Regions from separate parts of the Leifsonia sp. Root112D2 genome, predicted to be linked through region 1. Evidence: predicted binding sites of a transcription regulator. Region 1 holds the regulator's gene; the other holds the start of a gene.

What was found. Region 1 encodes HrcA, which represses chaperone genes, less so after heat shock. Its sites were predicted from a motif close to TTNGCACTCGNNNNNNNCGAGTGCNAA; they were not measured.
Region 2: the regulator HrcA is predicted to act here: its motif matches at 11,170-11,196, upstream of groES (co-chaperone GroES).

Annotation. Positions count from the first base shown of each region.
Region 1 covers NZ_LMCU01000001.1:2,558,861-2,574,813, reverse strand. Annotated here, with positions in the region: gene ASC63_RS11980 (16S rRNA (uracil(1498)-N(3))-methyltransferase) at 1-620, opposite strand, end outside; gene dnaJ (molecular chaperone DnaJ) at 640-1,746, opposite strand; gene hrcA (heat-inducible transcriptional repressor HrcA) at 1,777-2,799, opposite strand; gene ASC63_RS11965 (DUF4870 domain-containing protein) at 2,963-3,388, shown strand; gene ASC63_RS11960 (DUF4870 domain-containing protein) at 3,398-3,778, shown strand; gene hemW (radical SAM family heme chaperone HemW) at 3,786-5,006, opposite strand; gene ASC63_RS11950 (DUF1990 family protein) at 5,011-5,592, opposite strand; gene ASC63_RS11945 (DUF1990 family protein) at 5,595-6,242, opposite strand; gene lepA (translation elongation factor 4) at 6,248-8,098, opposite strand; gene ASC63_RS11935 (ABC transporter ATP-binding protein) at 8,136-8,930, opposite strand; gene ASC63_RS11930 (FecCD family ABC transporter permease) at 8,930-9,961, opposite strand; gene ASC63_RS11925 (FecCD family ABC transporter permease) at 9,958-10,947, opposite strand; gene ASC63_RS11920 (iron-siderophore ABC transporter substrate-binding protein) at 10,952-12,004, opposite strand; gene ASC63_RS11915 (siderophore-interacting protein) at 12,052-13,017, opposite strand; gene ASC63_RS11910 (NAD-dependent epimerase/dehydratase family protein) at 13,105-13,998, shown strand; gene rpsT (30S ribosomal protein S20) at 14,159-14,419, shown strand; gene holA (DNA polymerase III subunit delta) at 14,476-15,510, opposite strand; gene ASC63_RS11895 (ComEC/Rec2 family competence protein) at 15,543-15,953, opposite strand, start outside.
Region 2 covers NZ_LMCU01000001.1:1,692,912-1,708,864, reverse strand. Annotated here, with positions in the region: gene guaA (glutamine-hydrolyzing GMP synthase) at 1-1,243, opposite strand, end outside; gene ASC63_RS07910 (DUF3817 domain-containing protein) at 1,329-1,859, opposite strand; gene ASC63_RS07905 (SURF1 family protein) at 1,864-2,748, opposite strand; gene ASC63_RS07900 (cation:proton antiporter) at 2,708-4,108, opposite strand; gene ASC63_RS07895 (cation:proton antiporter regulatory subunit) at 4,111-4,668, opposite strand; gene ASC63_RS07890 (glycerol-3-phosphate dehydrogenase/oxidase) at 4,810-6,540, opposite strand; gene ASC63_RS07885 (GuaB3 family IMP dehydrogenase-related protein) at 6,627-7,745, opposite strand; gene ASC63_RS07880 (MalY/PatB family protein) at 7,837-8,994, shown strand; gene guaB (IMP dehydrogenase) at 9,137-10,639, opposite strand; gene groES (co-chaperone GroES) at 10,796-11,092, opposite strand; gene ASC63_RS07865 (class I SAM-dependent methyltransferase) at 11,230-12,420, shown strand; gene ASC63_RS07860 (hypothetical protein) at 12,501-12,980, opposite strand; gene ASC63_RS07855 (DUF4190 domain-containing protein) at 13,089-13,580, opposite strand; gene tsaD (tRNA (adenosine(37)-N6)-threonylcarbamoyltransferase complex transferase subunit TsaD) at 13,608-14,675, opposite strand; gene rimI (ribosomal protein S18-alanine N-acetyltransferase) at 14,672-15,184, opposite strand; gene tsaB (tRNA (adenosine(37)-N6)-threonylcarbamoyltransferase complex dimerization subunit type 1 TsaB) at 15,181-15,801, opposite strand.

The DNA.
Region 1 (15,953 bases):
AAGGCCTCGAGCTCACTCGGTGAGATGCCACCCTCTGGCCCGACCACGAGAACGATCTGCCGGCCATCCGGCACTATCGCGCTCAGTGACGTCGATGCGGTCGGCTCCAGCACGACAACACGCTGTGCGGATGCCCGCCCGGCCAGCTGCGCCGTGCTCTCAAGAGCATGCACCTCGGGCAGCCACGCCCGGATCGACTGTTTTGTCGCCTCGCGCACGATACTGGTCCATCTCTCGCGCCCGCGGTCGAGCTTGGCGCCCTCCCAGCGGGAGACCGAGCGTGCCGCCGCCCAGGGAATCACTCCATCGACGCCGAGCTCGGTTGCCGCCTGAACCGCCATCTCGTCGCGGCCCCCCTTGGCGAGCGCCTGCGCAAGATGGATGCCGATCTCGGCCTTCTGAATGTGCCGCACCTCCGCGACCTGCAGCACCAGTTCCGCCGGCGACGCACTCACAACAGACCCGCTCACCACGAGTCCACGCCCGTTGCCGATGGAGACCGCCTCGCCGAGACGGGTGCGGTTCACGGTGACGGCGTGCTTGGCCTCTGCGCCGAGCAGCGAGACGCGGGAACCGACATCCGCCGATTCGAGGTCGTCACGCAGAAAGAGGGAACTCATATCCGCTACAGGCAGCCTGCTAGACGCGCAGGAAGCGGTCCCGCAACTTGGCGAACAGCCCCTGCTGGAACTGCGCCAGCGCCGGCGCCTGCTGCTTGCGGCCGTCAGCGAACTGCTTGAGCAGCTCGCGCTCACGGTGGTCCAGCTTGGAGGGCGTGATCACCTGGATACCGATCTTGAGGTCTCCCCGTCCGCTGCCACGCAGGTGCGTGACGCCACGGTCCTTGATGGTGAGCACCTCGGCGCTCTGGGTGCCCGGCTTCACCTCCACCTCGATATCCCCGTCGAGGGCTTTCACCGTGGCGCTCGTGCCGAGGATCGCATCCGTCATCTCGACCTCGAGCGTGGCGAGCAGATCGTCGCCGTCGCGGCTGAAGATGTCGTGGTGGCGAACCTTCATCTCCAGGTAGAGATCTCCGTTCGGGCCGCCCGCGGGGCCGGCCTCACCACTGCCGGGCATCTGCAGTCGCAGCCCGGTTTCGACACCGGCAGGGATGTCGATGGGAACCGTTCGACGGGCGCGCACCCGTCCCTGGCCCTGGCAGGTGGCACAGGGCGTGGCGATGACGGTGCCGTAACCACGGCAGGTGCCGCACGGGCTCGAGGTCATCACATTGCCGAGCAGTGAGCGCACGGCCCGCTGGATCGACCCGGTGCCGTGGCAGATGTCACAGGTGACAGGGGCTGTGCCCGGCTGGCAGCAACTGCCGTTACACGTTTCGCAGGTCACCGCTGTGTCGACCTCGAGGTCGCGGTGCGTGCCGAAGATGACTTCGTCGAGATCGATCTCCACGCGCAGCAGGGCGTCCTGGCCGCGTTCCTTGCGGGACTTCGGACCGCGGCTGCCGCCGCCTCCGCCGAAGAAGGTCTCGAAGATGTCGCCGAAGCCGCCGAAGCCCTGTTGGCCGCCGAAGCCCTGCTGCCCGCCGCCCAGGTCATAGTTCTGCCGCTGCTGCGGGTCGCTGAGCACATCGTAGGCGTGCGTGACGAGTTTGAACCGCTCCGAGGCATCCGCACTCGGATTCACATCAGGGTGCAGCTCACGCGCTAAACGGCGATAGGCCTTCTTGATCGCTTCGGGCGAGGCGTCGCGCTCGACGCCCAGAACTTCATAGTGGTCGGCCACAGATGGCATTTCCTTCTCGTGTTGCGTGATTTAGTTCTCGCCGAACAGGCGTGACAGGTAACGGGCGACGGCACGCACGGCCGCCATGTTGTTGGAATAGTCCATGCGCAGTGGGCCGAGCACCCCGAGCCGGGCCACAATGCCGCTCGAGGAAGAATAGCCGCTGGTGAGTACGGATGTCTCGGCGAGCCCGAATGGCGCGTTCTCACGGCCGATGCTCACCGAGACGCCATGCTGGTCGGCGGCCATCTCGCCGAAGAGCCGCAACAGGATCACCTGCTCTTCGATGGCCTCGAGCACGGGAAAGATACTGCCGGTGAAATCGTGCTCGGTACGCACCAGGTTGGCCGCACCCGCCATCAACAGCTTCTCCTGGCGGTTCGCCTCGATCTGGTCGACGAGCGTCTCGACGATCACCGCGACCGCCTCGCGGTGGCCCGGGGCAAAATCGGTGTGCACCTCGTGCAGGGCGGCCGCCGCATCCGCCAGCGGCAACCCGACCGTCAGCGAGTTGAAAGAGGCGCGCAGTCGCGCGAGAAGAGCGTCGTCGACATCCACGGGCGTCTCGATCACACGCTGCTCAACCGCACCGGTCTCGGCGATGAGCACCGAGAGCAGGCGTCGGGGCGCGAGCGTGACGAATTCGATGTGCCGCACCCGCGAACGCGACACCGAGGGATATTGCACGAGCGCAACCTGGTGCGTGAGCTGAGAGAGCAGCCGCACCGTACGCGCGAGCACATCATCCACATCGACGGATTCGCCGAGAAAGGCCTCGATGGCCTGCTTCTGCACCGAGGAGAGCGGCTTGACGTCGGCCAGGCGGTCAACGAACAGCCGATAGCCCTTGTCTGTCGGAACCCGACCCGACGAGGTGTGCGGTGCCGCGATCAGTTCCTCTTCTTCGAGCGCAGCCATGTCGTTGCGGATGGTCGCGGCGGAGACTCCGAACGGATGCCGCTCGGCGATGGTCTTGGAGCCGACGGGCTCCCGTGAGGCCACATAGTCCTGAACGATGACCCGCAGAACCTCGAGGCTACGATCCGAAACCATTCGCCCCTCCGATCCCGCGTTGCTTAGCACTCGGTCAGTCTGAGTGCTAATCATATCGCGTCCGACCAAAAACAGCGTTGCACGGCTGCTTCACAGGCAGTACCTTGTTGGATACCGCACGAGCGGTGCGATCTCGCACACCATCCGTCTGAAAGGCATGATGATGACCGATCCAAACGCCCAGCCCCCGTACGAGCAGCCCGCTGGGCAGCCCCAGCAGCCGATCGCTCCCGCCGCACCATTCACCGCAGCCGAAGACAAGCAGTGGGCCATGTGGTCGCACTTCGGCGGCGTGCTCAGCTGGATTCCGCCCCTGATCATCTGGCTCATCGGCAAGGATCGCGGCCGTCTGACCGACCAGGAAGGCAAGGAGTCCCTCAACTTTCAGATCACCATGGTGATCGCGTGGGTCGCCCTGCTCATCGTGAATTCGATACTGCTGTTCGTGCCGCTCATCGGCGGGCTCATCGGCACCCTGCTCTATCTGGCACTGCTCGTGGTACAGATCCTGTTCCCGATTCTCGGCGGCGTGAAGGTGAACGGCGGCGGCACATACCGCTACCCGGTCAACTTCCGTTTCATCAAGTAGCCTCGAGAGATGTCAAACGCCACTCCACCGCCGCCTCCCGCGAACCAGTACCAGCAGAACGCGCCTCTGAACCCGGCCGACGAGAAGCTCTGGGCGACGCTCATCCACCTCGGGGGCATCATCTTCGGCTTCCTGCCTGCGCTCATCGGGTATCTGGTGCTCAAGGATCGCGGACCGTTCGTGCGCCAGCACACGGCGACGGCACTGAACTTTCAGCTCACAATGTTGATTGCGTCGATCATCGGCGTCATATTGATCTTCGTCATCATCGGAATCTTCGTCGTGATAGCGGTCGGTATCGTCGTCATCGTCTTCAGCATCATCGCCGCCGTTGCCGCGAACAAGGGTGAGGCATACACCTACCCGATGTCCATCAAGTTCGTGAGCTGAGCCCGCACTAGGTCAGCCGACGCACCACCACATCGGCCAAAAGCCGCCCTCGCAGGCTCAGCACTATCGAGCCGGCCAGGGCGGCTTTTGCGTCGATGAGTTCTTCGGCGATCAGAGAAGCGACCTCACGGCGGGCGGATGCGTTCAGCCGGGCGATCTCAAAACCGTCACGAATGCGCGTCTGCAGCAGAATCGCCTCCACCTGACGCGTCTCATCATCGAGGGTCTCGCGCCCCGCGGCCGACGACTCGCCTCCGGCGATCCGCGCAGCGTATGCGGCCGGGTGTTTGACGTTCCACCAGCGCACGCCGCCGACATGGCTGTGTGAGCCGGGACCGATGCCCCACCAATCGTGCCCCTGCCAGTACGCCAGATTGTGCCTGGAGCGGTGGTCAGTGCCGGTGGACCAGTTGCTCACCTCGTACCATTCGAATCCGGCCTCGGCCAGCATCCGGTCTGCCAGCTCATACTGCTCTGCCGCGAGATCATCGTCGGGCCGCGCCACCTCGCCCCGGCGAATCTGCCTCGCCAGCTTCGTGCCGTCTTCGACGATGAGGCTGTATGCACTCAGGTGGTCGGGCTGCTGCGCAATGGCGTGCTCGAGCGAGATGCGCCAATCGTCGAGACTCTCCCCCGGTGTGCCGTAGATGAGGTCCAGGCTCACGTCCAGGCCGACGTCCCTGGCCCACTGCACGACGAGCGGAACGCGCTCGGGATCGTGGGTGCGCTCGAGTGTGGCGAGTACGTGCGGCACCGCCGACTGCATGCCGAACGAGACCCGGGTGAAGCCCGCATCCTTCAGCGCCCTCAGGTACGCCGCATCCACCGAATCGGGGTTCGCCTCTGTGGTCACCTCGGCGCCCTCGACGAGCCCCCAGGTGTCGCGAACAGTGCCGAGCATCCGCGCCAGATCGGCGGCGGGCAGCAACGTGGGGGTTCCGCCGCCGAAGAACACGGTCGATGCCGGGCGCTCGGGCACCCCGGACGCTGTGAGCACGCGCGCCGCAAAGCGCACCTCTTCGGAGGCCTCGTCGGCGTAGTCGCTCTGCTTCGCGCCACGCAGCTCGGTGGCCGTATAGGTGTTGAAATCGCAGTAACCGCAGCGCACGCGGCAGAACGGTACGTGCAGGTACACCCCGAAGTTGCGGGCGTCTGCACCGACGGCCGCCAAGGCCGGAAGCAGCCCGTCTGAGGGTGCCGGGTCGCCGAGAGGAAGTGCGGAGGGCATCCGTCTATTCTCGTCCGCTTTGCGCGTCGCCGATGACGCCGGCCAACGCGCGGAAGTATCGTGACCGTGCGAGCCCCTGGGCGAGGCGAAGCAACGGATAGAGCAGTCGCCACGCTCCGTCTCCGGCACGGGACACCGAGCGTATCCTCAGCCACACCGTGTCATCGGCACCTCGTTCGACGATGAACGCCTCTTCTCCGCTGACCGGATGTCCCGCGAGCGTTGCATAGGCGAAGCCCGCTCTGCTCTCGTCGTCAACGGCCCAGACCACGCGCACGGGTTCACGAACACGTACCGGTCCGATCGCAACAGCGATCCAGGCATTGTCTCTCGCGACGACCCGCCGATCATCGCCGTTCTCACGTCCGGGCCGTTCGACCGTGAAACCGCTGCGGCGCTTGATTCCCCAGCTCAGCGCCTCCCTGCGCGCAAAATTCCAGCGATCATTCCCCGTGCCGATGAGCACCCGACGCTCGAATACACGAAATCCGGCCCGCAGGGACTCGGCAAGGCGGTCGGGGCGGCTCACGCCCTCGACACCCCGACTGAACGAGCGCGCCTCCAGCGGCAACTCGTCGCGTGTCACCCCTACGCCACTCGCGTCGGCAGCAGCGACCGCAGATAGCGCTTCGTGAATCGGCGTTGCTGCAGGCGCAGGAGAGGGGCGACAAGGCGGTAATACCAGGTCGCCGGCCGGGAGAGGGCGCGTACGACAAGCCATACCGAGTCGTCGTCGCGGTGTTCCACGACGAACGACTCCTCGCCGCTTTCCGGATGCCCGTGCAGCGTTCCATAGGCGAAGCCCACCCGCCGAGCCTCGTCGATCACGTACACCACGCGAAGCGGCGCCGAGAAGGTCAGGGGCCAGACGGGAATCTTCAGCACCGCCGTCATGCCATTGGTGATGTACGGCGTGCCGTCCTCACCGAACCGTGCCTCGTGATCGCCGCCGCCCTGCACCGCGGCGGGGCTGCCGTCTGCGTTGAAGCGCACCCCCGTGTACTGCTCGCCGGTACCCTCGTGCGTCTCGACGACACGCATGCCGCTGCCACGCTGGATTCCCCAGGTCATCGCCAGTCGGGATGCCGTCTCGAAACGTTCAGTGCCGCTACCCAACCGCACGGATCTCTCCAGCGGGCGGTACCCCTTCGGCGGGTAATAGAGCAGATCGGGCGCCTGCGTTCCGCCCACGGCACCATAGGTGACCGGTTCGTCCGTAAAGGTTGAGCGACGCATCAGCGCTACTTCTTGTCTTTCTTCTCCACGTCACCGGAGAGCGCGGCGATGAAGGCCTCCTGCGGCACCTCGACGCGGCCGACCATCTTCATGCGCTTCTTGCCCTCCTTCTGCTTCTCGAGCAGCTTGCGCTTGCGGGTGATGTCACCGCCGTAGCACTTGGCCAGCACATCCTTGCGCATGGCCCGGATGCTCTCGCGTGCGATGATGCGTGCACCAATCGCCGCCTGGATGGGCACCTCGAACTGCTGGCGCGGGATCAACTCACGCAACCGGCCGGTCATGAGCACACCGTACGCGTACGCCTTCTCACGATGCACGATGGCGCTGAACGCGTCGACCTGCTCTCCCTGCAGCAGAATGTCGACCTTCACCAGGTCGGCCTCCTGCTCTCCCGCCGGCTCGTAGTCGAGCGAGGCGTATCCGGCCGTCTTGCTCTTGAGCTGGTCGAAGAAGTCGAAGACGATCTCGCCGAGCGGCATCGTGTACTTGATCTCGACCCGGTCCTCACCGAGGTAGTCCATGCCGAGCAGCGTGCCGCGGCGCCCCTGACAGAGCTCCATGATCACGCCGACGTAGTCCTTGGGCGCCAGGATCGCGGCCTTCACTATCGGCTCTGTCACGCTGGAGATCTTGCCGCCGGGAAACTCGCTCGGGTTCGTGACGGTGACCGTCTTCTTGTCCTCCGTGGTGACCTGGTAGATCACGCTCGGAGCCGTCGTGATGAGGTCGAGGCCGAATTCGCGATCGAGCCGCTCGGTCACGATCTCCAGGTGCAGCAGACCGAGGAAGCCGCAACGGAAACCGAAACCGAGAGCGACGGATGTCTCCGGTTCGTAGACGAGGGCGGCATCCGACAGCTTGAGCTTGTCGAGCGCCTCCCGCAGTTCGGGATAGTCGCTGCCGTCAATCGGGTAGAGACCGGAGAACACCATCGGCAACGGCTCGGTGTAGCCGGGCAGCGCCTTCGTGGCCGGCTTCGACGCGGTAGTGACCGTATCGCCGACCTTGGACTGGCGCACGTCTTTCACGCCCGTGATCAGGTAGCCGACCTCGCCGACCGCGAGACCCTTGCTGGGCGTCGGCTCCGGCGAACTCACACCGATCTCGAGAATCTCGTGTGTTGCCCTCGTCGACATCATCTGGATGCGTTCCCGCGGCGCCAGCGTTCCGTCGATCATGCGCACATAGGTGACGACGCCCCGGTATGAGTCGTAGACGGAGTCGAAGATCATGGCACGAGCGGGGGCATCCGCATCGCCGCTCGGGGCGGGAACGAGTTCGGTGAGACGGTCGAGCAGATCCTCGACGCCGGCGCCGGTCTTGCCCGAGACGCGCAGCACGTCGTCGGGCGAACCACCGATGAGGCTGGCCAGTTCCTTGGCGTACTTCTCGGGGTCGGCGGCGGGCAGGTCGATCTTGTTGAGCACGGGGATGATCGTCAGGTCGTTCTCGAGAGCCAGGTAGAGATTGGCGAGGGTCTGCGCCTCGATGCCCTGAGCGGCGTCCACGAGCAGAATGGCGCCCTCGCAGGCGGCAAGCGAGCGGCTCACCTCGTAGGTGAAGTCGACGTGCCCGGGTGTGTCGATCATGTTGAGGGCGTAGGTGTTGGCACCGAGCTGCCACGGCATCCGCACCGCCTGGCTCTTGATGGTGATGCCGCGCTCGCGTTCGATGTCCATGCGGTCCAGGTATTGGGCGCGCATGTCGCGGTCGCTGACCACGCCGGTGATCTGCAACATGCGGTCGGCCAGCGTGGACTTGCCGTGGTCGATGTGCGCGATGATGCAGAAGTTGCGGATGAGGGCCGGAGGAGTCGCGGCGGGCTCAAGGGCCTTCAGAGCTCGTGGTGACATGGTTCAGCCATTCTCCCATGCTCGACCGCCCGGCTTTTCACCGCCGCGCGACAACCATCGGAGTGCCCGTCACCGGATCGGGGATGACGATGCACGGCAGTCCGAAGACCTCATCGATGAGTTCAGCGGTGAGAATCCGGGTCGGCTCCCCCGACGCCACGATGCGGCCCTCCTTCATGACCACTAAGTTGCTGGCGTAGCGCGCCGCCTGGTTGAGGTCGTGCAGTACGGCGACGAGCGTGCGACCCTCAGCATGCAGCCGGGAGCAGAGCTCAAGCACGTCGTATTGGTGGGCGATGTCAAGAAAGGTGGTCGGCTCATCCAGCAGCAGCAGCTCGGTCTGCTGGGCCAGCACCATGGCCATCCACACCCGCTGGCGCTGCCCGCCCGAAAGCTCGGCGACGTGACGGTGCGCGAGCTCGGTGCTCGCTGTCGCGGCAAGGGCATCCGCGACGGCCCGCTCGTCGGCGGCGGACCACTGCTGTAGCAGTCCCTGGTGCGGATACCTGCCGCGGCCGACAAGGTCGCGCACCGTGATGGCTTCGGGCGCTATCGGACTCTGCGGAAGCAGCGCCACCTCGCGCGCCACGAGCTTGCTCTTGAATGACTCGATGGGCTTGCCACCGAGCAGCACCTCTCCCGCCGTCGGCTTCAGCGTGCGTGAGAGTGCCTTGAGCAACGTGGATTTGCCGCAGGCATTGGGGCCGACAATGATCGTGAAGCCGCCATCCGGAATATCGATGGACAGATCCTCTACGACCACGTGGCTGTCATAGGCCAGGCGCAGACCGCGCGCGGCCAGGCGAGCGGTGACGGGTGCGGATGCCTGCATCAGACGGTTCCCTTCTTCCATTCCGCGACCAGCAGATAGCCGAGGTAGATTCCGCCTATCGCGGCGGTGACGATGCCAACGGGCAACTGCACGACGAACGGGGACTGCTGGGTCACCAGATCGGCCAACGCCAGCAGAAATGCCCCCATCAGCGCCGAGAGCACGATGTGTGGTCCCGCGGTACGAGCGAGACGACGCGCGATCTGCGGGGCGGTGAGCGCAATGAAGGCGATCGGACCGGCAACACTCACCGCCGCCGTCGCGAGCAGGATAGCCAGCAGGATGGCCAGCCCGCGCGTGACGGCACTGCGCGCACCGAGGGCATCCGCCTGTTCATCGCCCATCTCCATGAGCTGCAGCCGCCGGGTGAGCAGGAGCGCCAGTGGCAGAAGTACCACGACGCTGACGCCGATGATCGCCGCGTCGCTCCAGCTACGCGATGACAGGCTGCCGTTGAGGTAGGCGGCGAGCAGGGTGGCCTGCTCGAGCCCGGCCCTGGCGATGACGTATTGCACAAAGGCGAGCGAGACGGCGGAGACCCCGATGCCAATCAGCAACATGCGCGCGGGCGAGGAGAACCCGCGCCCCGTGCCGAGCCAGACGAGCGCCATGGCGGCGCAGGCGCCGAGCAGTGCGCCCACCGGCATAGGCAGTATTCCGGTCCACAACAGCCCGAATGCAGCGGCGCCCGCGGCGGCACCGGAGGTCAAGCCGATCACGTCTGGACTGCCGAGCGGATTGCGCGTCACCGTCTGAAACAAGGTTCCTGATACCCCGTATGCGGCGCCGACGAGAACGGCGACGGCAAGGCGTGGCCCGCGGAAGGCCCCGAAGACTATCTCGTCGCGGCCGGTGCCCGCACCGAAGATGGTCGGCACCAGGTCGCCGGGGGCAATCCCCAATTCGCCGAGTGTGAGGGTCAGGGCGGCGACGAGAACAATCGCCACTATCAGCAGCCCGGCGATGACCAGTGCACCGCGGCGCACCCGGATGCTCACCCGGCGCCCCACGCGCACCACCCCGCCGCTCATGCTCCGACCCTCATGCGCCGCACCGCGAGCACGAGCACAGGGGCACCCACGAACGCCGTCACGATGCCGACCATCAACTCGGCGGGACTCACGATGACACGCCCTATCACATCGGCGGCGAGCAGCAGCGAGGGACCAACGATGAGGCTGTATGGCAGCAGCCACCGATGGTCGCTCCCGGTGAAGGCACGCACGATGTGCGGAACGGCGAGCCCCACGAAGGCTATCGGGCCGACGGCGGCGGTCGATGCGGCACACAACAGCGTCGTCGCCAGGGCGCCCAGAATGCGAGTGCGGCCGACGTGCGCGCCGAGCGCACGAGCCGTGTCGTCGCCGAGGGCCAGGGCGTTCAGGGAGCCGGCCAGCGTGAACGCCAGCACCAGCCCGGCGATGACGACGGGCAGAATTGCCGTCACGAGCTGCGGGTCGCGACCGGCGAGCGAGCCGATGACCCAGAAGCGATAGACCTCGAAGACCGTCGGCAGGCTCAGGGTGATGGCCTGAATGTACGCGGCCAGAACCGCGGAGACCACAACGCCGGCCAGCACCAGCCGCACCGGCGTTGCACGCCCGCGCCCCGAACCGATCAGGTAGACGATCACCACGGCGGCGAAGGCGCCCGGAAGCGCGACCCAGACGCTCGTGGCTGCCGAGCCGAGCCCGAAAAAGGCCATGCCGGTCACGATGGCGGCGGCCGCGCCGATGTTCACACCGAAGAGTCCCGGATCCGCGAGCGGGTTGCGGGTGATCCCCTGCATGATGGCGCCGGCGACCGCCAGTGCCGCACCGACGAGCAGTCCGAGCAGGGTGCGAGGAATGCGGCTGGCTATGACGGCATCCGCATAGCTGTGACCCGGATGCGCGAGTGCACCGACAACATCCGGCAGCGGCACGTACTTGTTGCCGACGGCCAGGCTGACGAGCACCATCAGCGCTAAGAGCACGAGCGCGAGAAGCAGCCCGGTGACGAGCCGGGACGCTCGCATGGGCCTACTTACCTACCTTTTCGACGGCTTTCGTGATCATCGGAATGTACTTGTCGAGTGCCCAGGGCACGCTCAACGGGGTGATCATGCTCGAGGCCATGCCCAGCTGGTTGTCGACGCTGGCCACGTACGACCCGCGCTTGAAGGCGGGAATCTGCGCGAACAGCGGCTGCGCCTCGATGCTCTTCTCGTTGGCGGCATCGTTGAACCAGGTGAAGAGCACGTCGACATTCTTCAGCAGATCGGCGCGTTCCAGGCCGACGGTGGAGGAAAAGCTTCCCTTCGTGAGCGGAACTGCCGCCACGGTCGGATCGAGCGCGAGACCGAGACCGGAAAGCAGATCGACCCGCGGATCGCCCGCCTGATACAGCGACAGTTGGCCGGGCTCGGCCGAATAGACGTAGGCGAAGCTCACATCGGCGAACTGCGGATGCGCAGCCGCGGCCTTGGCGATGGTCGCCTTGATGCTCGTGGTGAGGCCAGCGGCCCTGGCACTCTGCCCGAGCGCCTTGCCGATGATCGAGATCTCATCGGTCCAGCTGGTGCGCCACGCCTCTTTCGGGTACGCCACCGTCGGCGCGATCTTCGACAGGGTGGCGAACTGCTCTGCGGTCAGACCCGATTGCGGCGCGAGAATCAGGTCCGGGGTGAGGGAGAGGATCTTCTCGACATCGATCTCCGGGTAGACGTTGAACGTGGTCGGCAGCGCGTCACCCTTCGCCTCGATCGCGGCCCGTGTCCACGGAAAATACTGGTCCTTGTCGCCTCCCCACGTCGCCGCCTCCATGCCGACCGGGATCGTGCCCAGCGAAATCACGGTGTCTGCGGCGCCCCAGCCAATGGTGACAACACGCTTCGGCTTCGCCGGAATCACCGCGTCGCCGAGTGCACCCGAGATGATGACGGGAAAGTTCGCTTGCGAATCGGATGCGGCGCTCGGGCCGGTCGCGGAGGGGCCGGTGGCGCATCCGGTCAGCACCACGGCCACCATCGCCGCGGCCAGCAGCGCCACACTTCGGGATCGGACTCGGTTCTGGCGCACAGTTGTACCTTTCATCGGACGGCTTATCGGGTGGTGTCGAGGGTCGGGGCGGTGTCGGGGGCTCAGTTGAGTTCGGCGCGACCGGCGCGCCAATAGCCCATGAACGCAACTCTGCGTCGGTCGATGCCGCTCTCGGAGACGAGAAAGCGACGCAACGACTTGATCGCGCCGGCCTCACCCGCGAGCCAGGCATAGAGACCATCGTCGGTCGACCGCTGTTGCGGCACCTCCCAGAGAATGCCGTGATCGATGTCAATGTCGTCTTCGTCGTTCTGCTCGGTTGCGCTCACTGCCGAGACGCTTCCTGCCGCGGCGCGTCCGGCGAGATGCAGCGCCGTCCACTCGCGCACCGCATCCGAGAGAGCAACGCCGTGCGCGCGCCGAGTGTGCGTACGCGGCAGCCAGGTCACCGTGACGCCCGCGGGAGCATCCGTCACCTCGATGTCTGCGGCACAGGGAACCTCGATGAATGCAGAGCCTCGGGTCTCACGCGGCAGGGCGGCAAGGATCGAGCAGACCGCCGGAGCCGCCGTCTCGTCACCGGCGAGCAGCACGGTACGTGCGTCGCCCGGCCGCCATTCGACGCCCGAGAGTGGGTCTTCGGCCTCGACATGCGGGCCCACAATGGCCAGTTCGTCGCCAACGGCTGCCCCCGCAACCCATCGGGATGCCGGGCCTCCATCGCCGTGCAGCACGAAATCTACGTCGATCTCCGCCGCCTCGGGGCGCACCGCCCTCACCGTGTACGTGCGAATGGGATTGCGCAGCTGCTCTGGCAGCGCCCGCCAGCTCGCGTACCAGTCAATGCCATCGGGAAAGGCGCTGACCCCGATACCGGGAAGCGGCAAAATCACCTTGATGCGCTGATCGAGGCCCGTGGTACCGAAATCGCGAAGCGAGCCGCCCCCGAAAGTAACGCGCACAAACGACTCGGAGCGCCGCTGCAGTCGGACGACCGAGACCGGGAAGGTCGAATAGCTCGGGCGGGTTCGGGCGGCCGTCGAAGGTTCGACTGTCGAGGTAAGCACAGCCTAAGTATGGCATGCCTTACCTAAGATCTGTCAACCGACATTGGCGACGTCCCCGGGAGAAGAGGGATGGTGTTGACTGTCTGCATGAGCGTATTTCTCACCGGTGCGACCGGTTTCATCGGCACTGCAGTACTCACCCGACTTCTCGAGGAGGGCCACGAGGTCACCGCACTGGTGCGCTCTGACGAAAAGGCGCGCATTGTCGAGGCGTCCGGGGCGACTGCCCTTGTCGGCGACATCACCGACACGGCTATGCTCGGCCGCGCCGTGGCCGAGAGCGACGGTGTGATCCACACCGCGAACACCGGAGACAAGGATGCCGGTGCCGTCGATGCGGCCGTCGCCGACACCGTGATCTCCGCACTCGCCGGCAGCGGCAAGGCGTACATTCACACGGGTGGAATCTGGACCTTCGGCACCAACCCCGCTATTACGGAGGATTCCCTGGAGCAGCCCCCGGCATTGACCGCGTGGCGCCCGGCAATCGAGCAGCGCGTGCGCGCCGCCGCAGGCATCCGGGGCATCGTCGTGGTACCCGCCGTTGTCTACGGGCACGGGGCGGGCCTGCCCAACCTCGTGGCGAACGCGCCGCGTGGCGAGCGTGCCGCGCGCAGCCTGCGGCTCATCGGTGACGGCAGCCAGCACTGGACCACCGTGCACGTCGACGACCTTGCCGCGCTCTATGTTCTGGCCTACGAGAACGCCACCGCAGGCGCCCTTTTTATCGGGGCCAGCGGCCAGAATCCGACCGTGCGCGAACTGGGCGAGGCGGCCGCGGCAGCCGCGTCTCTTGCGGGCGGGGTCGAGCCCGAGACGCCGGATGCGACCCGCGAGCGACTCGGCGCCGCGTTCGCCGACGCACTACTGCTCGACCAGCAGTCGACGGGCACGGGCGCCCGCATCGACCTGGGCTGGGAGCCGAATTCTCCGAGTCTTCTCGAGGAACTCAGCAACGGATCGTACGCGCCACGCGCGTGAGGCCGCCAGAGACGTCAATTGTCGTCTCACACGGATTACTGGTAAAGTCTCCTGTTGGCTTGCGTGTGGGTTGAGACCGCACGAATCGAACCGCCTGGCGCCCTCTCTCGCCGAGCGGTACATCACGAAAAATCACCCCTAACGAAAGACGGAATCACCCGTGGCAAACATTAAGTCGCAGATCAAGCGCATCGGCACCAACAAGAAGGCGCAGGACCGCAACAAGGCCGTCCGCAGCGAGGTCAAGACAGCGGTTCGCGCCACGCGCGAGGCCGTTGCGGCAGGCGACAAGGACAAGGCCGTCAGCGCGCTCAAGGTCGCAGCCAAGAAGCTCGACAAGGCCACGAGCAAGGGCGTGCTCCACAAGAACCAGGCAGCTAACCGCAAGTCGTCGATCGCCAAGCAGGTTGCGAGCCTCTAGGTCTCGCCCTTCGGCAAGCTCAGGCCCTCGCCATCGCGGCGGGGGCTTTTGCGTATCTAAACGGCGCCGCGTGCGCTGACGACGCGCACCAGGCGTTCGAGGGAGAACACCGGATCCCGACCGCCGCCCTTGATGGCGGCATCCGTGGCGGCGAGAGTCTCGATGCATCTGCCGAGCCCGGCCTCGTCCCAGCCGCGCAGATCACGCTGTGCACGTTCAACCTGCCACGGTGCCAGGCCGAACTGCCGAGCCAACTGGCCGGATGCCCCACGCGCGCCGGAGAGCTTGGCCATGGTTCGAATCTTGCTCGCGAACGCCGCGACGATCGGAACGGGATCCGCCCCGGATGCAAGCGCGTGCCGCAGGGTGACCAGAGCCTCTCCGTGACGGCCGGCTATGGCGGCATCCGCCACCCGGAACGCGTTGGCCTCTACCCGACCCCCGTAATACTTGTCGACGGTGGCCTCAGTGATCTCCTCGCTGGCATCGGAGATGAGCTGCTGGCACGCTGCGGCGAGCTCGGCCAGGTCGTCGACGAACGCTGTGGTGATGGCGCGCAACGCGCCCGGTGCGATGCGCTTCTGGGCGCGGGCGAACTCGGCACGGGCGAACTCGTATTTGTCGCTGTCCTTCTTGAGCTCGGCGCACACCACCTCGACGCCGCCGCCCAGCCCGGAACGAATCGCATCGAGAAGCTTCTTGCCGCGCACCCCGCCCGCGTGCCGCAGCACGACCACCGCACCCTCGGCCGGGTCGCTGAGATACGCCAGCGTCTCGCTCAGGAACGCGTCGGTGCACTTCTCGACGGCGTCAACGCGAATCAGGCGTGGCTCGGCGAAGAGCGACGGGCTGGCCAGGGTCAGCAACTCCCCCGGCGCATAGTCACTGGCGAGAATATCGCTGACCTCAAGACTCGGGTCTTCGACCTTGAGCAGATCCCTCAATGCCCGCATCGCCCGGTCGGCCAGCACCGTCTCGGTGCCTGAGACCAACACGACGGGAGCCGCACGAGTGCCGTCCCATGAAAGCTGCGGAATCGATGCCGCGGCCTTCGCCGTGCCGCTGGAGCTCTTACCGCCTCGCGCCGCCACCACACTCCTTCTTCTCGCGCACAAGCCTAGCTTCAGCCGCCGACCACCGCGTTCCCTTGCGGGCTCGCCCGGGTGCCCGTCTGCACAACTGATCCGACGTCGGGGGCCGCGTCCTGTCGCTGACTCCACACGGTGAGCTCGCCGGGCCGTCCAGGCACAGGGGCTATCAAAATCATGCCCTGCCTATCGGTGCGCAGCGCCCTCGTGCCGACCCGCGCCAGGATACCCAGCAGCCGATCCGTCGGATGCCCGTAGCTGTTGTGCGCTCCCACCGAGATGACGCCGAGCCTGGCACCGAGGGTACGATACATCTCCTCGCTCTGGTCGGCGGAGCCATGGTGGGCGACCTTCACCACGTCGACAGGCCTGACGCGCCTGGTGGCCAGCAGCGCGTTCTGCGAGTCCTCCCCCAGATCGCCGAGAAACAGCGAGCGGATGCCCGC
Region 2 (15,953 bases), 870 kb from region 1:
CGATGCGGATGCCGAGCCCTGGCCCCGGGAACGGTTGACGTGCCACGATCTCCTCGGGCAGGCCCAGCTGCCGGCCGATGGTACGCACCTCGTCCTTGAACAGGGTGCGCAGCGGTTCGACCAGCTCGAACTGCAGGTCCTCCGGCAGTCCGCCAACATTGTGGTGGCTCTTGATGTTCGCGGTGCCGCTGCCGCCGCCGGACTCGACGACGTCGGGGTAGAGCGTGCCCTGCACAAGGAACCGGATCGGGTCGCCCTCCTCCGCCGCCTCGGCGATGAGGTCGGTCTGCGCCTTCTCGAAGGTGCGGATGAACTCACGGCCGATGATCTTGCGCTTCTGCTCGGGGTCGCTGACGCCGGCGAGCGCGCCGACGAACTGTTCGCGGGCGTCAACGGTGACGAGGCGGATGCCCGTGGCAGCCACGTAGTCCTCCTCGACCTGGCGCCGCTCGTCCTGGCGCAGCAGGCCATGGTCGACGAAGACGCACACGAGTTGGTCGCCGACGGCCTCGTGCACGAGCGCCGCCGCGACGGCGGAGTCGACGCCGCCGGAGAGCCCGCAGATGACCTTGCCGCCACCGACCTGCGAGCGGATGGCCGCGACCTGCTCGGCGATGACGTTGCCGCTGTTCCAGTCGGCGGGGATGCCGGCCGCGCGGTGCAGGAAGTTCTCGAGCACGCGCTGCCCGTGCGCCGTGTGCTTCACCTCCGGATGCCACTGCACGCCGTAGAGACGCCGCTCATCGTTCCCGAACGCCGCGACGGGCGTCGAGTCCGACGATGCCAGCACGGAGAAGCCCTCCGGCGCCTTCGACACGGAGTCGCCGTGGCTCATCCAGGCCGTCTGCGCGTCGGGCTGGCCCGCCAGCAGCACGCCGGCATCCGTCACCCGCACGTCGGTCGAGCCGTATTCGCGCTGGCCGGTGTGCGCCACCTCGCCACCGAGCGCCGTGGCCATCACCTGGAAGCCGTAGCAGATGCCGAGCACGGGTACGCCGAGGTCGAAGATCGCCGGGTCGAAGCTCGGGGCGCCCTCTTCGTACACGCTCGACGGCCCGCCCGAGAGCACGATGCCGGCCGGGCTCTTCGCCGCGACCTCGCTCGCCGTGATGGTGTGCGGCACGATCTCCGAATAGACGGATGCCTCGCGCACGCGCCGGGCGATCAGTTGCGCATACTGCGCCCCGAAGTCGACGACGAGAACCGGGTGCGAGACAACAGGGCTGCCGTCGGTGTTCTTCACCGACTCCGTGCGTGCGGACTCGGTGGTCTCAGACGCGCCGGCCTCACGCTCGGCGTCGGGCGCGGTCGTGGCCGCGGGCTCGGTGCTAATGGGATGCCTCCACGGTTGATCTGGCCTGCGCCTGGTGCGTGGCGAGGAAGGCCTTGACCTGCTTGGTGATGATGCCCTCGACGATGAACGACATGAACGGTACGACGCCGCCGGCGGCGATCAGGAGGAACCGCGGTCCCGACCAGCGCATGAAGCTCCACAACCGGAAGTCACAGAAGAGGTAGACCACGTAGAGCCAGCCGTGCACGATGAGGATGGCCGTGCTCACGTCCATGCCGGTCGCGGTCGGCAGCGTGCCGGTGGGGTCCCACCACACGAGCGCGAGCGCGCCGTGGTTGCCGAATGCGTAGAGCGAATAGTGGAAGCCGTACTTGACGATCATCTCGGCCACGAGCAGCAGCAGCATGATGCCGGTGACGTACGCCGAGACCTGGTACCACTTCAGCGCGCCCGGGATCTTGGGGATGTCGACGGCTCGCGTCCGCGCCTTTTCTGGTGCGAAAAGCTGGGCCAGAATGCGGCCGGGCAGGGACTGGCTGCGCTCGGGAGGAAGGTCGGAGGGCATGGTTTCAGTCTACGTTCTCGCCGATGTCACCCTCGCCGATGTCACCGGATGCGAGTGTCTCCGCTCGGTCCTCATCCTCGCGTTCCTTCGCGTCCTTCACGAGGCGATACCAGAAGTACAGCGCGAAGCCGGCGAACACGGCCCATTCCACGGCGTAGAAGATGTTCAGCCAGTTCAGCGTGACCTGCTGGATGGGCGGCGGCGAGTAGATCGCATCCAGACCGGGCACGGGTTCGTGATCGACGAGGTAGGCGTCGTACACGTCGGTGCCATCGACATCCGACCACAGGTTGTAGAGCTGCGCGGCCGACATCATGGTCATCGTCAGCGGGTCGGCCTTCGGGTCGGGCACCACGGGTGCCTCCGTCGGCAGGAGGCGACCGGTGAGCGTCACGGTGGTCGCCGGCTCGGACTCGAGCCGTGTGACGGCGGCCTCTGCCGCGGCCTTGCTGGGCGCCCACCCGCGGGCGACGGCGAGGGCGACGGGCCGGCCGGAGGCATCCGGTGTGCTCAGGGTGAAGTGCGCCGCCACCCAGTAACCGGATCTGCCGCGATTGAGTCGGTCTTCGATGAGGTGATAGTCGTTCGGGTTGAACGTGCCACTCACCGTGACACGCTGGCCCGTCACGGCATCGCGGATGGGTCCTCCCGGTTTCGCGATGCTGCTCAACTCGGCCAGGTGCTCGGTCGGGGAGACGACCTCGGTGCCGGAGTCAATGGCGCGCCCGAGTTGCCACTGGCCGAGCCAGGCGAAACCGGCCGCGACCGCCATGGCGAGAACGAGGGCGCCGATCCAGCGGGGGCGCACCATCATGCGCAGCAGCGAGGTCTCGGGGGTCAGTGTCTCGCTAATCGTCGTTCCTGTTCGTTGTGCTCGGTCGCTCGGCACGATCGCCTCGCTCAGCCCTGCGGCCCGGGTCTGCCCTGTTGCCAGGATCGGCCTGCCGCATCGCCTGCTCGATCACCCGATCGACGGCCTGCCTGGTGCCGAGATCCGTCTCCAGGTCTTTACCGGAAGTTGCAGCCTCGACCAGGGCGATCTCCTCATCGAGCATCGGGTTGCGGTTCGTGGGCACCTTTGCCTGCCTTCCGCGCACCAGTACAGCACCTATTCGCTCGGAATTCGCTGCAAACAAGGGGCCGAGCACGGCCATGACCAGCACGTAGAGCCCGGCGAACGGTGCCAGCCGCGAGTCGAGGCCGGCAGCGAGCGAGAGCGTCGCCAAAATCAGCGTGAACTCACCGCGGTTGATGAGAATGGCCGTCGCGTTGACCCCCTCGGCCACTCCGAAGCCGTGCAACCGGGCTATCAGCAGCCCCGAGACGATGTTGAGCACGAACGTCATCAGAACCGCGAGAACCACGACCAGAATCACCTGGGGAAACTCCGCGACGTTCAACGAGAGCCCGAAGTTGAGGAAGAAGAAGGCGGCAAAGACGTCGCGCAGCGGCACGGCAACCCGCTCGATGCGGTTGCGGTACCTGCTTGCTCCCAACACGAGGCCGATCAGGAACGCGCCGATCGCATCCGTCACCCCGATGAGCTCGCCGATACCGGCGAACAGAACGGCGAGACCGAAGAAGAGAATCGTGAAGAGCTCGTCATCTTTGGTGCGCACCAGCCGGGAGACGACCCTGCCGCCCCAGCGGGCGATGGTGAACATGACAATGAGGAACAGGAAGGCGATGGAGAGCTGCAAGACGATGGGCCAGATCTGGGTCTTACCGCTGAGCACGACAGAGACGATGGCGAGGTAGATCGCGATGAAGATGTCGCCCACCACGGTCACGCCCAGAATCATGGGGGTCTCGCGGTTGGGCAGGCGCCGCAGCTCGATGAGGAGCTTGGTGATGATGGCGCTGGAGGACGTGCCCGTCATGCCGGCTATCACGAGCGCCTCGCGGGTACCCCAGCCCGTCATCATGCCGAAGGCGAAGCCGACACCGATGTTGAGCACGATGTAGAGGCCGCCTGAGATGAGCAGCTTGCCCGCGCTGCCGAAGAACTCGTCTTGATCGAACTCGAGGCCGAGACTGAACAGCAGCAGAATCAGCCCGAAAATGGCGATGAGCTCGATGTAGTTCGAATCGAAGTTGAGCGGGAACCACCCCGTGTGCGGGCTGGCAAGCACGCCGACGAGCATGTAGATCGGAATGGCGGGAAGGCCGATCAGCTTACCGAGGCGCCCCAATACATACGCGACGACCAGCAGGATGCCGAGAACAATGAGGTCTTCGCCGAGGTGCATGCTCAGACCCCGGGCGGGGAGTCGGACGAGGTCGTTGCGGTTGCGGTGATGGAGGTGGTTGCCGTGGGCAGCTCACCGGAGCGGAAGAAGACGAAAGCCTTGGCGACCTTCTCAGGGGAACCGGCGACGACCAGGGTGTCTCCGGGAAAGACCTTGAAGTCGGGCGAGGGTGCGGGGTTCGCGGAGTCCCCGCGCACAACGGCGACGACGGTGAGACCCACCAGGCCGCGGTCGCCGGGGCGACCAAGCGTCTGCCCGGCGATGTGGTCGTCATAGTCCACCGTGAACCAGTCGATGGAGAGCCCGGGAATCTGATCGAGAGCCGTCAGCGATTCGGTGATCTGGGTGCCGCCGAGCAGTTCGGCAAGCGTGTGCGCCTCGTCTTCGCTCAGCCTCAGGGAGACCTTCGTGACATCCGCGCCGTCGGCGTCGTCTGAAAAGGTGATGAGGTCGCTGTGGCCGGAGCGGTGGGCTATGACGCCGACCTTGCCGCCATCATCCGTCACGAAGGTATGCAGCACTCCGACCCCGGGAAGCTTGACCCGTCGAACGTCGACCATGGTGGTGTCTCCTGAGGTTTTTAGGTAGTGCCTTAATCCTATCTGAGCACTGCCCCGGCCTGCCTCGGGCTCCGCCCGCCCGCACCCACCGCCGGGCGGGCGCGGGTGGTCCTGTGCCGGGTCCCGCGGCGGGCGCAGGCGCTACGCGTTCGCGATGTCGGGGGCGCTCAGGCGGATGCGCTCGGCCGACTCGTCGTCGGGCTGCTGTTGGCTGGCGCGCTCGGCCGCTACCCGCTCGAGGTAGAAGGCCACCTCGCGGTCTTGCCGGTCCGCGTCCCAGCCCAGAACATCCGCCATCAGCGCAGCCGCGACCGGGGCGGCGGACACACCGCGATCCCACGCCTCGATCGAGATACGGGTACGCCGGGCGAGCACGTCGTCCAGATGAATGGCGCCCTCGTGCGACGCCGCATACACGACCTCCGCGCCCAGATAGTCGTCGGCGCCGGGCAGCGGCTCGCCCAGTTCGGGCCTGCGGCGAATCAGTTCGAGCAGGTCTTCCGTGAGCGTTCCGTAGCGGTTCAGCAGGTGCTCGACACGCGCCGGATGCAGCCCGCTGCGCGCCGCGATCCGCCCCCGTTTGTTCCATGCGGCCTGATACCCCTCGGCCCCGACCAGCGCGATGTCCTGGGTCGTCGAGGCCGCGACCTTGCCGTCGAGCGCGTCGGCGGCGGCGTCAATGGCATCCTTCGCCATCACGCGATATGTGGTCCACTTGCCGCCGGCAATCACGACCAGCCCCGGCACCGAATGCGCCACGAGGTGTTCCCGCGACAGCTTGGAGGTCTGATCGGACTCACCCGCCAGCAGGGGGCGCAGACCCGCATAGACGCCCTCGACGTCCTCGCGCGTGAGCGGAACCCCGAGCACCGAGTTCACATGTTCGAGCAGGTAGTCGATGTCTGCGGCCGTCGCCGCGGGGTGCGCCTTGTCGAGGTGCCAGTCCGTATCCGTCGTGCCGATGAGCCAGTGCCTGCCCCACGGAATGACGAACAGCACGCTCTTCTCGGTGCGCAGCAGCAGCCCCGACTTCGACTGGAAGCGATCGCGGGGCACCACCAGGTGGATGCCCTTCGAAGCCCTCACCTTGAACTGGCCGCGCTCGCCCACCATCGACTGCGTGTCGTCGGTCCACACGCCGGTGGCGTTCACCACCTGCTTCGCATGAATCTCGAACAACTCATCGGTGAGCAGATCGCGGGCCTCGACCCCGACGACGCGCTCCCCCACCTTGAGAAAGCCTTCGACGCGCACACGGTTGGCGACGTGTGCACCGTAGTGTGCCGCCGTGCGGGCCAGATTCGCCACGTAACGGGCGTCATCCACCTGCGCGTCGTAGTACGTGATGCCGCCGATGAACGCGTCGTTCGCGAGGCTCGGAATGAGCCGCTGCACCTGGCGCTTCGACAGGTGGCGGTGGTGCGGCACCCCGGGTGGTCGGCCGCCCGTGTAGGAGAAAATGTCGTACAGCAGCATGCCTGCCCCGATGTAGGCCCGCTCGACCACGTGGCGCTTCAGCGGATACAGAAAACGAACCGGCTTTACGAGGTGTGGCGCGATGCGCTGCAGCAGCAGTCCGCGCTCGATCAGGGCCTCGCGCACCAGCCGAAAGTCCAGCTGCTCCAGGTACCGGATGCCTCCGTGCACCAGTTTCGAGGACCGGCTCGACGTGCCGGAGGCGAAGTCCCGCGCCTCGACGAGGCCGACATTGAGGCCGCGAGTGACGGCATCCACGGCGCTGCCGGTGCCCACGATTCCTCCGCCAACAACGAGGATGTCGAGCTCCGCGCCCTTCAGCGCGGCGATGGCTTTGGTACGTTCGGCCGGACCGAGCTTCGACGGGTATGAGACAGGTTCAGGCTGCTTGACCATCAGTACACTCCCACGCGGCGGGGAGGCGAGCACCGCCGTAAGCTCGAGCCCCTGCGCGCGAGCCTCCGGGGCCGTCTGTTTCGACCCTAGCTCACCTGGTAGGGAGCGACCACTACCTCAACCCTCTGGAATTCCTTCAAATCGGAGTATCCCGTCGTGGCCATCGAACGGCGCAGCGCCCCGACCAGATTGGCGGTGCCATCGGGGACGGACGCCGGCCCGTACAGCACGCCCTCGAGCGAGGCGACCTGGCCCACCTGAACCCGCTTTCCGCGGGGCAGCTGGCCGTGATAGGCCTCGGTTCCCCAGTGCCAACCGCCGCCGGGTGCATCCGTCGAGCGAGCCAGCGCGGTGCCGAGCATGACGGCATCCGCACCGCAGGCGATGGCCTTGACGATGTCGCCCGAGGTGCCCAGGCCGCCGTCGGCGATGACGTGAACGTAGCGCCCGCCCGACTCGTCCATGTAGTCGCGGCGTGCGCCGGCGACGTCCGCCACAGCGGTGGCCATGGGGGCGTGGATGCCGAGGGTCGCTCGGGTGGTCGACGCGGCTCCCCCGCCGAAACCGACCAGAACGCCCGCGGCTCCCGTGCGCATGAGGTGCAACGCGGCCGTGTAGGTGGCGGCGCCGCCGACGATCACGGGAACGTCGAGCTCATAGATGAACTTCTTGAGATTGAGCGGCTCCTGCTCCTTGGAGACGTGCTCGGCTGAGACCGTCGTGCCTCGGATGACGAACAGGTCGACGCCCGCGGCGACCACCGTCTCGTAAAGTTCCTGGGTGCGCTGCGGTGAAAGAGCACCGGCAACCGTGACGCCGCCTTCGCGAATCTCGGAGAGGCGCGCGGTCACCAGCTCGGGCTTGATCGGCTCGGAGTAGATCTGCTGCATCCGGGTCGTCGCCTTCTCGGCGGGCAGGCTCTGAATTTCGGCGAGCAGCGGCTCGGGGTCTTCGTAGCGGGTCCAGAGGCCCTCGAGGTCGAGTACGCCCACGCCGCCGAGCTGCCCCATCATGATGGCCGTCTGCGGGCTCACCACGGAGTCCATGGGCGCCGCCAGAAACGGGATTTCGAACTGGTACGCGTCGATCGACCACGACACCGAGACATCCTCGGGGTTGCGCGTTCGCCGGCTCGGCACAACGGCTACATCGTCAAAGGCGTACACGCGGCGGGCGCGCTTGGCGCGGCCGATCTCGATTTCCATGCTCACCTGCCCAGTCTAGGCGGCAGCACCGACGGCCCGCCGGTCGGGTGATCCACTCGACGGCGTCGGCGCTGTGCGGCATGCTGGAGCGATGCACAAGCTGACCGTTCCCACGCTTAAGGAACTGCGCACGCGCACGAGCGAGAAGTGGCGCGAGTATTCGGCGGATGTGCTGCCGCTGTTCGTCGCCGAGATGGACTTTGCGCTTGCCGAACCGATCGCCGAGGCGCTGACCGCGGCCATCCGTCGCTCCGACACCGGGTATGCGGGGGTCGGCAGCACGCTGCCCGACGCCTTCGCCGCATTCGCCGAGAGGCGCTGGAACTGGCGCGTCGATCCCGCCCAGGTCTCCACGACGACAGATGTCAGCGTCGTCATCGTGGAATCGCTGCGGCTCGCGATCGCCTCCGGCGACGGCGTCGTCATCAACCCGCCCGTGTATGCACCATTCTCCGATCTCGTCGCCGAGGCGGGTGGGCGGGTCGTTGAGGTGCCGTTGCTCCCGCCTGAGGGCTCAGCGACCGAGGGCTGGGCACTCGATCTTGACGGGCTGGAGGCCGCCTTCGCCGCCGGCGCACGCGCGTACCTGTTGTGCAGCCCGCACAACCCGGTGGGCCTCGTACACAGCGCCGAGCAGCTGACGGCAGTGGCCGAACTTGCCACCCGCTATGACGTCACGGTCATCTCCGATGAGATCCATGCGCCGCTGACCCACTCGACCACCAACTTCACCGCGTTCCTCAGCGTTTCGGATGCCGCGCGCGAGCACGGCATCACCGCGGCGAGCGCGAGCAAGGCCTGGAATCTCGCCGGTCTCAAGTGCGCCATGTTCGTCACCGCGAGCCAGCGCATGTCGCGGCTGCTTTCCGCCCTGCCCGAGGAGGTGCACTTTCGCACCAGCCTGTTCGGCCGCATCGCCGCGACGGCCGCCTTCACCGAGGGCGAGCCCTGGCTGGATGCGGCGCTCGAGACTATCGAGAGCAACGCCGCCCTGCTGGCGTCACTGCTTGACGAGCGGATGCCACGCATCCGTTACCGCGCGCCGCGCGCCAGCTACCTGGCCTGGCTCGACTGCCGCGGCCTCGACTGGGGCAACGACCCGAGCGTGCGTGCGCTGTCCCGCGCCCGCGTTGCGCTGAACTCCGGCCAGACCTTCGGCACCCAGGGCCGCGGCTTCGCCCGCCTGAACTTTGCCTGCTCCCCCGACACTCTCACCGAGGCCGTCACCCGCCTAGCCGCCGCGGGGTAGCTTTTCTCTCCATCACAGCGAACGAAGCCGGTAGGGCCAACTTCAAGGGTTCGGGGGCGGCGTGGGCAGTCTCCGGGTTCGGCGGGCATCTATGGGCAGAGACTGCCCACGCCGCCCCCGAACCCGACCACCCACGAAAGACCTACCGGCGGTAGTTCGGCGCCTCTACAACCATTTGGATGTCGTGCGGGTGCGACTCCTTGAGCCCGGCAGCCGTGATGCGCACGAACTTGCCGCGCTCCTTCAGCTCGGAGATCGTGCGCGCACCGACGTAGAACATCGACTGGCGCAGCCCACCGATGAGCTGGTACGAGACGGCCGAGAGCGGGCCGCGGTAGGGAACCTGGCCCTCGATGCCCTCGGCGATCAGCTGCTCGTCGCTGGGAACATCCGCCTGAAAATACCTGTCGCGTGAATATGAGGTCTTCTTGCCGCGCGTCTGCAGGGCACCGAGCGAACCCATGCCGCGATAGTTCTTGAACTGCTTGCCGTTGACGAAGACCAGGTCACCCGGGCTCTCGTCGCAGCCGGCCAAAAGCGAGCCGAGCATCACCGAGTCGGCACCGGCGACGAGCGCCTTCGCGATGTCACCCGAGTACTGCAGCCCGCCGTCGGCGATCACCGGAACTCCGGCCTCGCGCGCGGCCAGCGACGCCTCGTAGACGGCTGTCACCTGCGGAACGCCCACGCCGGCGACGACGCGCGTCGTGCAGATGGAGCCGGGGCCGACGCCCACCTTGACGGCGTCAACGCCCGCGTCGATCAGAGCCTGCGCTCCTGCGCGGGTAGCGACGTTGCCCCCGATGATGTCTACGTGCGCGGCGCGCGGTTCGGCCTTGAGTCGACGGATGATGTCTATTACGCCCGCACTGTCACCGTTGGCCGTGTCGACGACGAGAACGTCAACGCCCGCGTCGACCAGCGCCATCGCTCGCTCCCAGGCGTCGCCGAAGAAGCCGATGGCGGCCCCGACGCGCAGCCGCCCCTCGTCGTCTTTCGTGGCGTTCGGGTACTGCTCAGACTTGTCAAAGTCCTTGACGGTGATGAGGCCGGTGAGCTTGCCATCGGCATCCACCAGCGGCAGCTTCTCGATCTTGTGCTCGGCGAAAATGGAAACGGCCGTCTCCGGATCGATTCCGACGGCGGCCGTGATGAGCGGGGCATGGGTCATGACGTCGCGCACGAGCGTCGTGGATTTCTCGCTCACCGAGACGAAACGCATGTCGCGATTGGTGATGATGCCGACGAGAGTGCCGTCAGCTTCGACAACGGGCAGGCCGCTCACGCGGAACTGGCCGCAGAGGGCGTCGACCTCGGCCACCGTCGCATCCGGGGTGGTGGTCACCGGATTGGTGATCATGCCGGATTCGCTGCGCTTGACCTTGTCGACGAATGCGGCCTGATCCTCGATGGAGAGATTGCGATGCAGGATGCCGATGCCGCCATTACGCGCCATGGCAATCGCCATGCGCGCCTCGGTCACGGTATCCATGGCGGAGGAGAGCAGCGGTGACGCGACGGTGATCCGCTTCGTCAGTCGGGTGGAGGTATCCGCCTCGCTGGGTATGACGTCGGTGTGCCCGGGCAGCAGCATCACGTCGTCGTAGGTCAATCCGATGAAGCCGAAGGGATCCGACTGATCCATTACACCCCTTTGAGGTCGCGAGTATGGAGGTTATCCGCCCGACGCCATCGAGGGGGATATTCCATGTTAACGGTAGAAAGCTGTACCTATTCCTGCGGCGCAAATGCAGAAGACCCGGATGCGAACACCCGGGTCTTCTGTGATGGTACGAAATGCTTAGTGAACGACCACCGCGAGAACGTCGCGAGCGGAGAGCACGAGGTACTCGTCGGCGCCGAACTTGACCTCGGTTCCGCCGTACTTGGAGTAGAGCACCTTGTCGCCGACGGCGACGTCGAGGGGAACGCGGTTACCGTTGTCGTCGATGCGACCGGGGCCGACCGCGATGACTTCACCCTCCTGGGGCTTCTCCTTCGCGGTGTCGGGAATGACCAGACCGGAAGCAGTGGTCTGCTCGGCCTCGACCTGCTTGATGACGATGCGATCCTCGAGCGGCTTGATGGAGACCGACACGTTTGACCTCTTTCTTAGACGAAGACTGGAGTTAGCACTCTCATACCGAGGGTGCTAATTAGAGTTTAGAACCTTGACTGGCACTCTTGCAACGTGAGTGCCAGAAAATGTCAGCGTGCGCGCGGTAAGTTGGCGAGATGGAACGCAGCGAATTCGTCGAGTTGCTGTCACCCGAGGGATTGCGGCTGCTCGACTCGCTGCCCCCGTATCGGTCGGCCACAGACGTCGTGCGGGTCGTCGCCGATCTGCGCAAGCAGGGGCACTCGCCCGGCCTCGTCGCCACGGTGCTCACGCAGAACCGACTCCGCGCCAAGGCTGCGGCTAAATTCGGCGATTTCGCCCGCCGGATGCTGTTTACCGAGGCCGGTCTCGAACAGGCGACGCGGCTGCGCGTCGCCGCCCTGCACGCCGGACGCTTCCAGCAGGCGGGGCTCACCCGCGTTGCCGATCTCGGCTGCGGCATCGGCGGCGATGCTATGGCCTTTGCCGCCCTCGACATCGACGTGAAGGCCGTGGATGCCGACGAAGTCACCGCGGCCATCGCCAGCTACAACCTCGCGCCGTTTCCTCGTGCCAGCGTGGAGAACGGCACCGCCGAGACCACCGAGCTGGGCGATGTCGACGCCGCCTACCTTGACCCGGCACGGCGCACCTCCGGCCACAGCGACACCAGGCGACTCACCGACCCCGACGACTATTCGCCGTCGCTCGACTTCGCATTCGGCCTCGCCGAGCGTCTGCCGATCGGCATCAAGCTCGGCCCCGGCATCGACCGCGAGCTGATCCCCGCCGACGCCGAGGCGCAATGGGTCTCGATCGATGGCCAACTCGTGGAGCTGGGGCTGTGGTTCGGCGCGCTCGCCCGCGACGGCATCCGTCGTTCTGCCCTCGTGCTGGATGCCGACGGTGCAGCCGAGATGTCGGCCGACGCCGACAGCGCCGACGCCGAAACCGGCACGCTCGGCGAGTACCTGTATGAGCCGAACGGCGCCGTGATCCGCGCCCGCCTCATCGGCGATCTCGCGCGCAGCCTCGACGCGCGCATGCTCAGCGACGGCATCGCCTGGCTCACCGCGGATGCCCCGGTGAGCACCCCGTTCGCCACCGGTTTTCGGGTGCTCGAGCAACTGCCGTTTGCCGAGAAGGAACTCGCTCGCTCGCTGAAGGCCCGCGGCATCGGCACTCTCGAGATCAAGAAGCGTGGTGTGGATGTCGACCCGGCCACGCTGCGCAAGCGCCTCGGCCTCAAGGGCCCCAAGAGCGCCACGGTCGTTCTGACCCGCGTGGCCGGACGACACAGCGCACTGCTGGTCGAACGCCTCGGCTGAGGTCGCTCGACCCCAGCCGAAGCCGAGACGAGAAAGGCCGGGCGACACACGCGTCGCCCGGCCTCGTCCCGAAGAAATCCTTAGTAGCCGCTGGTGCTGCACGCTCCACCGCTGCAGAGCGAGGCGAGTGCCACGATCCACAGGATGAGCGAGATGATCGCGATGGCCAGGCCGACGAAGCCCAGAACGATACCGGTGAGCCAGAGGCCCTTGGAGGCCGGCTCCTTCTTCTTACCGAGAAAGCCGAGAACGACGGCGGCGGCCGGAATGAAGAGCTCCAGGATCGAGCCGATGATCGGGATGAACACGACGAAGAATCCGACGACACCCACGATTCCCGCGATGAGCGAGATGATGCTGAGGATCGGCGACTTCTTCACGGGGCCACCGGTCGCGTACGGAGCACCCTGAGGAGCCGCAGGCGGTGCGCCATACGGGGTTCCCGCTGCGGGTGCGGCGGGTGCCGCGGGCGGTGCCGGGGGAACCGGGGCACCGGGCGCCTGGCCACCCACGGGCTGCTCGGGGTTAGCCGGCTCGTTGGGAATATTCGGATCGGTCATGGGGACCAATCTCCTCTCGATGTTTGAAGTGCTTACGCGCAGACCATAGTGTCAGCCCTGAACAAGGGGTGTCAATGGAGAGAACTCCCCATGGCTGAAGGCATCGCCCTAGGTTCCGCTGTAGTCGAGGCTCCCCATCGTGGTGGCCATGGTTGCCGCGAAGATGAGCGGGGCAACGATCAGGAACACCCAGAAAAGCACCCATCCGGCGCTGCCGATGTAGCCGATGATCAGGCCGGCGAGGGCGAGCCCGCGACCCTGCTCGCCCGTCTTCTTGATCTGCGAAAGCGCGATGTGCCCCGTGATGACTCCCCCGATGCTCACGCTGATGAGTGAGAGCACGAGGGCGATGATGGCGAGTACATTGGTGCGCGGCGCTGCCGCAGCGTAGCCATACTGTGGCGGGTATGCCTGTGGGTACTGCGCCGCGGGCTGGGAGTATCCGACGGGCGCAGGGGCCTGGGCGGCATACTGCGGCTGTGTTTCGACGTACTGGGGCGCGCTATACTGCGGCTGGGGCGGGTCCTGCGGCTGCGGCGGCTCGGGCGGCTGCGGCGGTTGCTGTGGCTCGGTCGGCTGGTCGGGGGGCACGCTCGTCATGCCCATGACACTAGCGGATGCTTGGCGCTACGGCACCTGAATCTCGGTGACGGGCAGCGTCGAATCCGCCCCGAAATCGAGCGAGGACGGCTCGTGGCCTGCCATGATCAGCTGCGCGGCGAGGGCCGCGATCATGGCCCCGTTGTCGGTGCAAAGCGACAGGGCGGGAATGCGCAGGGCGATGCCGGCGGCCTGCGCGCGTTCGGCCGCAAGCTCGCGGATGCGTGCGTTGGCCACCACGCCGCCACCGAGCAGCAGCCGCGGAACCTCTCGCTCGGTGCAGGCGGCGATGGCCTTGGTGAGCAGCACGTCGGCGACGGCCTCGCGAAAGCTCGCCGCGACGTCTTCGACGGGCACGGCCTCGCCGGCATCCTGTCGCTGCTCCACCCAGCGCGCCACCGAGGTCTTCAGCCCCGAGAAGGAGAAGTCGTAGCGGTGCTTCGCCATGTCCTTGGGCAGGCTGAGCCCGCGCGGAAAACGAATCGCCTTCGGGTCTCCGGATGCCGCGAGCGCGTCGATCTGCGGACCTCCCGGATACGGCAGCCCGAGTACTCGGGCCACCTTGTCGAAGGCCTCCCCGGCGGCGTCGTCGATGGTCTCGCCGAGCAGATCAACGTCGCCGACAAGATCGCGCACGTGCAGCAGCGAGGTGTGCCCGCCCGAGACAAGCAGCGCGATGGTGGGCAGATCGACCGCGCGGCCGGGCCCTCCGTCGGCGTCGAGCAGGTCGGCACCGACGTGACCGACCAGATGGTTGACGGCGTAGATGGGCTTGCCGAGGGCGAGGGCGAGGGCCTTGGCGGCACCGACGCCCACCATGAGCGCGCCCGCGAGACCGGGTCCGCTCGTCACGGCTATCGCGTCAAGGTCGGCGAGTTCGATGCCCGCGTCGGCGACGGCGGCCCGCAACGCGGGCACCATCTCCTCGAGGTGGGCGCGGGCCGCCACCTCGGGCACGACACCGCCGTAGCGGGCGTGCTGCTCCATGGACGAGGAGATCGTGTTGGAGAGCAGTCGGGTGCCGCGCACGACGCCGATGCCGGTCTCGTCGCAGGAGGTCTCGATGCCGAGAACGAGAGGGTTGTCGCGGTTCATGGGCTGACCTCGCTCCCGACGGCGAGCGCAGTGGCAGGATCTGTGACGAGCAGGCGCATCACAATCGCATCCACATTGTCGGGCTGGTAATAGCCACGGCGCACACCCAGCTCCTCGAATCCGAACTCCGCATACAGCCGCTGCGCACCGGGATTGTCGGCACGCACCTCCAGGAAGATCTCCTTCGCCCCGCGCCTGCGGGCTTCCCCCACAAGGCTGCCGATGAGCGCACGCCCGAGACCGTGGCGCCGGGCGTTCTCGTCGACGGCGATCGTCTGGATGTCGCTCTCGGGGGCGCCCCGGGGCGCGAGCAGTCCCGCGTAGCCGGCGATGGCATCCGGGTTCTCGGGCTCAAACGCGACCAGGTAGTACGCGTGCGGGTTCCCCAGCTCGCCGCGCATCGTCTCGCTCGACCAGGCGTCGCTCGCGAAGATCGAGGATTCGAGCAGCATGATCGCCTCGAGATCGGCCTCGGTCGCCCGGCGCATCTGCCAGCTGTGGCCGCTCATCGGCTGACCCGCTTGCGGCCTGCGGAGAGCGTCACATCCGGGGAGCGCAGATAGAGCGGCTCGTCGCCGGCGAAGGCGCGCTTGTGCAGGAACAGGAATTCAGCGAGCATGCCCAGCGCGCCGGCGGAGACGACGGCGGCATCCACGCGGTTCAACTGCGGATGCGGCACCGCGTCGGGCTTGCACAGCCCGGGCCCGTCCTCCCGCAGCGGCAGTCCGAACTCGTCGACGCCCACATAGGCCGACCAGTACAGCTCGCGGCGGCGCGCGTCGGTGACCACGAGCATCCCTCCACTCGCGCCGGCGCGGTAGCGCTCGAAGGCAATCGCGTCGTGGCTGACCACCGGCACCACGGGCTTTGCCGCGCCGAACGCGAAGGTGCGGGCCGCCGCGATGCCGACCCGCAGTCCGGTGAACGGGCCCGGCCCCATGCCGACGGCCACACCGGAGAGCTCGCGGACGGCCACACCGGATTCCTCCAGGCACTCGTGAATCAAGCGCCCGACGACCTCGGCGTGGCGCATCGTGTCTTCAACCGAGCGCTCAGCCAGTACGCCCCCGTCCCGATCGACGACGGCGACGCTCGATCCGGCGGAGGTATCGATGGCGAGCAGCACCCCTCCAGCCTAAGCGCCGCGCGGCGTCACGGCTGCGGCCAGTCTCAAGGGGGCGGCCGACTCCCGGCGCCCACCTGCGCATAACTCATGCAGAACGCCGGATGCGCGCGGTCCACTCCCGGAATCACGCGGAAGCGCTGGCAGGCTGCGGC